Regions from separate parts of the Chryseomicrobium imtechense genome, predicted to be linked through region 2. Evidence: riboswitches for the same ligand, from Rfam matches in the RefSeq annotation. Region 2 holds a riboswitch; the other holds the start of a gene.

Region 1 (4,097 bases), on a different contig from region 2:
CGAAGCGCTCGAGTGGATGCTTGAGCAGGGGCGCTGAGCGAGCGTTCATCGGACGAATTGGAGATTTCTTCTACACTACCCGTGATTTCTTCTACCCAAATCGGTTTTTATTCTCCCGAAGTCATATTATGGAAACTAACTAAAGAAAATGTGCAAAAAACAAGGCCTACTCGGATTGAGTAGGCCTTGTTCTGTATGTCCAATTAAATAATTGGTCCACCTTTAGAGATGATCTCTTCAGAAACACCAGAGAACTTATTGAAGTTCTCGCGGAAGCTATCTGCAAGTTCTTTTGCTTTTTTGTCATAAGCATCTTTGTCTGCCCATGCATTACGTGGGTTCAAGACGTCACTTGGTACGCCAGGAACTTCTTTAGGAATCGCAACGCCGAATACAGAACCTTGCTCTGTTTCTACGTTCTCAAGTTTCCCTTCGATTGCAGCGCGAACCATAGCGCGTGTGTAAGAAAGTTTCATACGCGTTCCAACGCCATACTCTCCACCAGTCCAACCTGTATTGACAAGGTAGACGTTTGCGCCGTGTTCGTCAATTTTGTTTCCAAGCATCTCTGCGTATACAGCAGCTGGAAGTGGTAGGAAAGGAGAACCGAAGCATGTTGAGAATACTGGTTGTGGACTTGTAATCCCGCGCTCAGTTCCCGCAAGTTTTGATGTGAAGCCACTTAGGAAATGGTACATCGCTTGTTCTTTTGTTAATTTCGAGATTGGAGGCAAAACGCCAAACGCATCCGCCGTTAAGAACACGATTGTTTTTGGATGACCTGCAACAGAAGGCACCATGATGTTGTCGATGTAATCGATTGGATAGGCAGCACGTGTATTCTCTGTTAAAGAGTTGTCATCGTAATCTGCTTCACGTGTTTCTTCATTTACGACTACGTTCTCAAGAACAGTACCGAATTTGATTGCGTTATAGATCTCAGGCTCATTTTCTTCTGTTAGGTTGATACATTTTGCGTAGCATCCGCCTTCCATATTGAAGACGCCCGTATCTGACCAACCATGCTCGTCGTCACCAATTAAATGACGGCCTTTGTCTGCAGATAAAGTTGTTTTCCCAGTTCCAGACAGACCGAAGAACAATGTAACGTCGCCTTCTTCGCCTACGTTTGCAGAACAGTGCATTGGAAGAATCCCTTGCTCAGGAAGCAAGTAGTTCATAATACCAAAGATGGATTTTTTCATCTCACCCGCATACTCCGTACCACCGATTAGTACGATGCGCTCTTCAATAGACACCATGATGAAGGTCTCAGAGTTCGTACCATCAACTGCAGGATCTGCTTTGAACGTTGGAGCACTCACGATTGTGAATTGTGCTTCGTGGTTAGCAAGCTCTTCAGCGGTTGGACGAATGAATAATTGATGGGCGAACAAGTTGTGCCATGCGTATTCATTGATTACTTGGATTGGTAGGCGAGACGCTTCGTCTGCACCAGCGAACCCTTTAAATAAGAAAAGAGCATCTTTTGTTTGTAGGTAATCGACAACTTTTGCATATAAGTTTTGGAATACTTCTTTTGAGATTGGGCGGTTGACTGAACCCCAATCTACTTTATCACGTGAAATATCTTCATCTACCATATATTTATCTTCTGGGGAACGCCCCGTATACTTTCCAGTTTCAGCACGTAGTGCACCAGTTGAAGTCAGCATACCTTCACCACGAGCAGTTGCTTGTTCAACAAGTTCCGCTACAGATAGTTGCGTGTGGACTTGGTCTCCCGATAATAAAGACTGAATTGCGCTTTTTGTATCGATCGATTGCATAGGTTAAATACCATCCTTAAATAGATTTTCCGAAGTGACGGAATGCTAATATGTGAATTAGTATAACACATTAAACTAAATAGTCTACACTAATACGTCACTTGATTAGTGATTTTTTTGTGGGGACTTTCACACAGTTTTTTGTTGACTTTCGATAGGTGAATGCGTATGATGGAAAATTGAACGGATACTCTTATCCCGAGCTGGTGGAGGGGTCAGGCCCTATGAAACCCGGCAACCTCAATAAGATAGAGATGCAACACTTATTGAAAAGGTGCCCAACCTGAGACAGGGGATTCCCCTGATTGATAAGAGTGAAAGGTGCAAAGAAATCATCCTTTCCTCATTAGTGAGTGAAAGGATTTTATTATTTATGAACGCCTTCAACCATGCGCCAAATCCAAAACAGCTTCAAGTATTCTAGGCTTGCCATGGGGAATGAGTACCGGTTCAATTCACGGGAGCAATCCCGCAGGATCAAGAAGGAGGAAATATATCATGACACAACGTCGATTATTCACTTCGGAATCAGTAACAGAAGGCCATCCGGATAAGATTTGTGACCAAATCTCAGATGCGATCCTTGACGCAATCTTAACTGAAGACCCGAATGCACGTGTAGCGTGCGAAACAACCGTCACAACTGGACTTGTTCTAGTTGCTGGAGAAATTACAACATCTGCTTATGTAGACATTCAAAAAACGGTGCGTGAAACAGTTCGAGAAATCGGCTACACACGTGCAAAATTCGGTTTTGACGCAGATACATCTGCTGTTTTAACTGCAATTGATGAGCAGTCTGCAGATATCGCGGCTGGAGTAGACCGTGCACTTGAAGCACGCGAAGGGTCTATGACAGACGCTGACATCGAAGCTATCGGAGCGGGTGACCAAGGTCTGATGTTCGGATTTGCTTGTAATGAAACAGAAGAATTAATGCCACTTCCAATCAGCTTGGCGCACAAATTATCACGCCGCTTATCGGAAGTACGTAAAAACGAAACACTTGAGTACTTACGTCCAGACGGTAAAACACAAGTGACTGTTGAATACGATGAAAACGGCAAGCCAGTGCGTGTCGATACAATCGTAATTTCTACACAACACGCTCCTGAAATTACGCTAGAGCAAATTCAGTCTGATTTGAAAGAACACGTCATCAACGCAGTCGTACCGGCTGAGTGGATTGACGAAAACACGAAATACTTTATCAACCCAACTGGCCGCTTCGTAATCGGTGGACCACAAGGAGATGCTGGTTTAACTGGCCGCAAAATTATCGTTGATACGTACGGTGGTTATGCACGTCACGGTGGCGGTGCATTCTCTGGGAAAGATGCAACAAAAGTTGACCGCTCTGCAGCATATGCAGCTCGTTATGTTGCGAAAAATCTCGTAGCAGCGGGTCTTGCGGATAAAGTAGAAGTGCAACTTGCTTATGCAATCGGTGTAGCACAGCCAGTTTCAATTGCTGTGGATACATTCGGTACAGGAAAAGCAACAGAAGCAGACATGGTAACATGGATTCGCGAGTTGTTTGACCTACGCCCAGCGGGAATCATCAAGATGCTTGATCTTCGTCGTCCGATCTACAAGCAAACTGCTGCGTACGGACACTTTGGTCGTACAGACATCGATGTACCATGGGAAAAAACAGACAAAGCAGCTGAGTTAAAAGCAAAAGCTGGTTTATAAAATGAGGAAACTCCCGAGGAATTTACTTCCTTGGGAGTTTTTTTGTTATTCTTGCAAACCTTTATAGTATTGACCCTTTTCATGATACTCACGCACAATGCGCTCCATGTCCTTCTTATCTTCCTCATTGACAGCTCGCACAACCTTCGCTGGCCGTCCATATGCCATCATACCAGCAGGAATCATTTTTCCTTGAGGGACGAGACTACCGGCTCCAATAAATGCACCTTCTCCGATTTCTGCACCATCTAAAATGATGGAACCCATTCCAATCAAGGCACCTTTCCGGATAGTGCAACTATGCAGTGTCACTTGATGACCGACCGTTACTTCGTCTTCTATGACAAGTGGGAACTGAGGACTTTGGTGAAGGCAACAAAGATCTTGGATGTTGACCTTACGACCAATGCGTGTCGCATTGACGTCGCCGCGAATGATAGTGTTGAAAAATACTGAAGACCCTTCACCGATTTCTACATCTCCTGTGATGGTCGTGAAATCCGCAATAAACACGGACGGATGGATATTTGGAGTTTTTTCGCCAAATGGATAGATCATAACAGACTTCCTTTCTATACCCTTGCTATACTATAAAGTAAGTGTAGCAGAATG
Region 2 (4,097 bases):
ATCGTCATTTTTTTCCCTACTTTCATGTTGTTTCTTGTTCAAACAGTATACCAAGTCAGGTATTTAAATTCCAATTCAAAGTGCTTTGATAGGATTTAATTTCGAGATTCCAGTTGCTTCCTGATTGCTTTTGCGAAATACTAGAATGAGAGAAGTAAAAAGGAGAGATCGCGATGAACGGAGCTGGATTAATTTTAGAAGGCGGAGGCATGCGAGGCGTTTTTACTGGAGGTATTTTAGAATCATTTATGGAGCAGGACTATTATTTTCCATATATCATAGGGGTTTCGGCAGGGGCATGTCACGGCTCTTCCTATGCAGCTAGACAACGAGATAGAAATCGGAAAGTATCCATTGACTATGTGACGCATCCGGATTATATTTCTTTAAAAAATTTAGTGACAAAACGAGAATTGTTTGGGATGGACTTGCTCTTTGATAAGTTGCCGAATGAACTCGTCCCATTCGATTACGAAACGTTTTCTGCATCTCCGGAACGTTTTGTCGTTGGAACGACTGATTGCTATAGTGGAAAACCAATCTATTTTGAAAAGGGAGCACCTCGGGATGAGATTTTGAAGGTGGTTCGGGCCTCTAGTTCTTTACCTTTCATGGCTGCACCCGTTGAGTATAAGGGGCTAAAGTTAATGGACGGTGGCATTGCCGATCCAATCCCATTAAAGAAAGCACTTGAGGATGGAGTAGAGCGCCCCGTTGTCGTTTTGACACGTCCAAAGGGGTATCGCAAAGCAGCTTCCCGGTTTTCAGGGGTCAGTAAGTTCATGTATAAACAATACCCTGGATTGGTCGAACAGATGGAAACACGATGGAAGCATTACAATGAAACGCTGGATTGGCTGGATGAATTAGAAACGCAAGGCGATGCATTTGTTATTCGTCCACAAGAAACGTTTAAAATCAGTCGAGCAGAACGCAATCCACAGCGGTTGTCTGCGTTATATGAATTCGGCTTAAAAAGTGGGCGAGATGGGTTTGACGAATTAATGGACTGGCTAGGGGAACCATATTCCATCATGCCAAAAGCCTGAGGAAGTCTCCTCAGGCTTTGTTTGTACGTAGTGGTTTCAATGCCCCGCCCCATGCGAGTACTTGGTCAAACATGTCGTTGACGTTTTTGTTGTGAAGGTCACGAGGTGTAAATGTTTGTCCTTTTTCAAAATCTAAGAATAAGGATAAGACAGGATGTACACGTACATCTGCAATCATAAGCTCAGCGCATACTTGTCGAACATGCTCAGCTGCACGTGTACCTCCTGCAGATCCGTAACTGACAATTCCAGCTGCTTTGTTGTGCCAAGACTCTTTCGCACTATCAAATGCATTTTTTAAAGCTCCCGTCATGCTGTGATTGTATTCTGCGACAACAAATACAAAGGCATCGAGGGAGTCGAGCTTTTCATTCCATCGTTTTACACCTTCTGATTCAGCTGTCCCAAGCAGTGGAAGGTCAAAATCTTTGATATCTACCAGTTCATAATTGGCGTCTTCACGTCCTTTTGCTTTTTCAACGAGCCATTCTCCAACTTGTGGACTGACCCGACCATCACGCGTACTCCCTAAAATAATGCCTACCTTTAATTTTTCGCTCATCACCATTCCTCCTCATTCATAATAGGTATCTTCAACGGATCCATCTTGTTTAAACACTTTTAAAATGCCATCTTTATCATTGACATATGTTTTTGCTTCTTCAAGAAGCGATTCTTTTGTAGTAGCCGTCTTAATGGCCCTTTCTCCGTCCTGTTTCATAAGTATCCAGTCGTCTTCATGTGCTTTCACTACATAATGAGGGCGTGAAGAATTGTCACTCCCGCTAACATAGTCACGTGCTTTCGCCGTTGCAATAGAAATGGCGCGGCCTTCTTCCATACCGTCATCCACCATCGCATTTGCCATCTCAATCGCTTTATTCCGTACACTAGCGTCTAAATTTTTCATGGAATCGGGATAGTCCGTTTTTGTCCATGGCATTTCAAATCGCCTCCTTGAATTCCTATTTCCCTGCTCGAGTCGTTTTAAACAGGTGGTTGGAGGGAATACTTTACTAATTCAGAATAAGTGGAGGGATGCACAATGTTTGAAAAAGACAAAGATAAAGAGAAAGTAAATAGTGGGAAGATTCCAATGCCAAGCGATGAAAAATCATTGACTGAAGAAGAAAAAATCGATAGTGATCCGTTCTTTTATCGGGAAGACCCTGCGGATAAAGATGGCGAGAATGAACTGTATAACCATAAAAATGCTGATGAAGATGATATCCGATCGAAATGAGGCTGGGAAATTCCCCCTCTTTCTGCTATACTTGACCTAACTGAACATGAACTCTTTTCTTATCAAGAGAGACGGAGGGAATTGGCCCTACGAAGTCTCAGCAACCTGCCCGCGCGGTAAGGTGCTCCATCCAACAGGGGATACCTGAACGATGAGGAGAAATTGTGCACTTGCAACTCTTCTCTCTCGTGGGGAAGAGTTTTTTGTTTGGCACAATTTTAGGAGGCGATTCACATGGGAAAAGAAGCACTTGAAAAGCAGTTGTATGAATTAAAGACGAAAGAAGTCAAAAGCTATGCGGGGGCTATGCAGCGTCATCAACAAGTCAAAGCACTAGAAGCGCAGTTGCACTACTTGGAGCTTGGGGAAGAAATATCTCGCCAGCGAGTCGATGAGGCGATCGAAGAAATTACAGCACTTGAGCAGGAGATTGCGCGACTATCACGAAGTATAGAAGAAAAGAAACAGGATTTACATTTCTACTTATTCGGTCCATCCGTCAAACGACTATTTTAGGGGGAACAGCCATGAAATTCATCATCAGCTCAGATGCTTGGAAAACAACATTAACATCTAAACAAGCAACCCGTGCTATTGCACAAGGCTTGCAGTCTGTCGATCCAACGCTTGAAATTGTAGAGTTCCCGATTGCAGATGGAGGGGAAGGAACTTTGGATGCGCTTATGAATGCAACGAGAGGAACATACAAAACGGCCACTGTTCATGACCCGCTTGGCCGTCCGGTTGAGGCGAAGTATGGTGTCACAGGGCTTTCGCGTCATACATGTGTGATTGAGATGGCGCAAGCTTCCGGTTTCTCCTATGTCAAAAAGCATGAACAGAACCCACGACTCGCGTCTACGTTTGGCACCGGTGAACTGATTCGTGCAGCACTTGATGAAGGGCATCGCAATTTTATTTTGGCAATTGGGAGCAGTGCAACAAATGACGGAGGAGCAGGTATGTTACGGGCTCTTGGATTGAAGTTTTTAGACAAAGAGGGTCAGGAAATGTCAGGAGATTTGGTACAACTTAAACATCTTGATCGGTTAGATGATGCAGAGTTTGATAAACGTCTTCAAGAATGTACATTCGCAGTAGTGAGTGATGTACAGATTCCATATATAGGGCCTCAAGGTGCAACGCGTCTATATGGGGAGACGAAAGGCCTGCAAGCAGAAGAGTCGGAAGAAGTGGAAGCAGCACTCCAACAGCTAGCAGATGTCATCGAGGCACATACCGGGGTTCGTCTGCATGACCGAGCAGGAGCGGGTTCTGGAGGAGGCTTAGGCGGAGCCGTCCAAGCATTTTTCCCGACCAAGTGGTATCACGGAATCGATTTTGTGCTGAAGCGATCAGGATGGGAAAATGCATTGTCTGGTGTTACACACGTAATTACTGGAGAAGGACGCCTTGATGCGCATACGTTCTTAGAAGGAAAAGGACCGCATGGCGTGGCGAAGTTTGCAGGGGACAAAGGCTTGCCGGTGACATTGTTTGCTGGAAGTGGCGATATCGATGTGGCTGAAGAAGCTAACGATGTTTTCAATGAAGTCGTGGTACTTGCCACTTCAGAGAAAGAAGTAGAGCAAGCGCTTGAAAAGCCTGAAGAGGTGTTACGACAAGCGGCAGCGCGCTGGTACGCAGTAAAACGCGGAGAATAAACGAAAGCCTAGCGGGTAAGATTACCTGCTAGGCTTTTTTGTGGCGTGCTGAATTAGTTTCCATAATATGACTCAGGGCACAAACGGAGATTTTGAGGGCATAAAACCGGGCGCTCGAGTCACAAAACAAACTCTGCAGGG

The links. A riboswitch is a leader RNA that binds a small molecule or an ion and turns the genes downstream of it on or off. The one in region 2 is predicted to bind S-adenosylmethionine.
Region 1: it holds a riboswitch for S-adenosylmethionine, as region 2 does, so the genes downstream of both, metK (methionine adenosyltransferase) here and AB5N96_RS07695 (hypothetical protein) in region 2, are expected to answer to the same signal.

The regions. Positions count from the first base shown of each region.
Region 1 is NZ_JBGOBM010000004.1:197,773-201,869, forward strand. It holds gene AB5N96_RS05835 (prolyl oligopeptidase family serine peptidase) at 1-37, shown strand, start outside; gene pckA (phosphoenolpyruvate carboxykinase (ATP)) at 204-1,790, opposite strand; SAM riboswitch class I at 1,981-2,105, shown strand; gene metK (methionine adenosyltransferase) at 2,286-3,485, shown strand; gene AB5N96_RS05850 (gamma carbonic anhydrase) at 3,531-4,043, opposite strand.
Region 2 is NZ_JBGOBM010000006.1:98,314-102,410, reverse strand. It holds gene cysK (cysteine synthase A) at 1-8, opposite strand, end outside; gene AB5N96_RS07715 (patatin-like phospholipase family protein) at 174-1,049, shown strand; gene AB5N96_RS07710 (NADPH-dependent FMN reductase) at 1,060-1,611, opposite strand; gene AB5N96_RS07705 (DUF2188 domain-containing protein) at 1,624-1,992, opposite strand; gene AB5N96_RS07700 (hypothetical protein) at 2,095-2,292, shown strand; SAM riboswitch class I at 2,349-2,450, shown strand; gene AB5N96_RS07695 (hypothetical protein) at 2,527-2,808, shown strand; gene AB5N96_RS07690 (glycerate kinase) at 2,820-3,956, shown strand.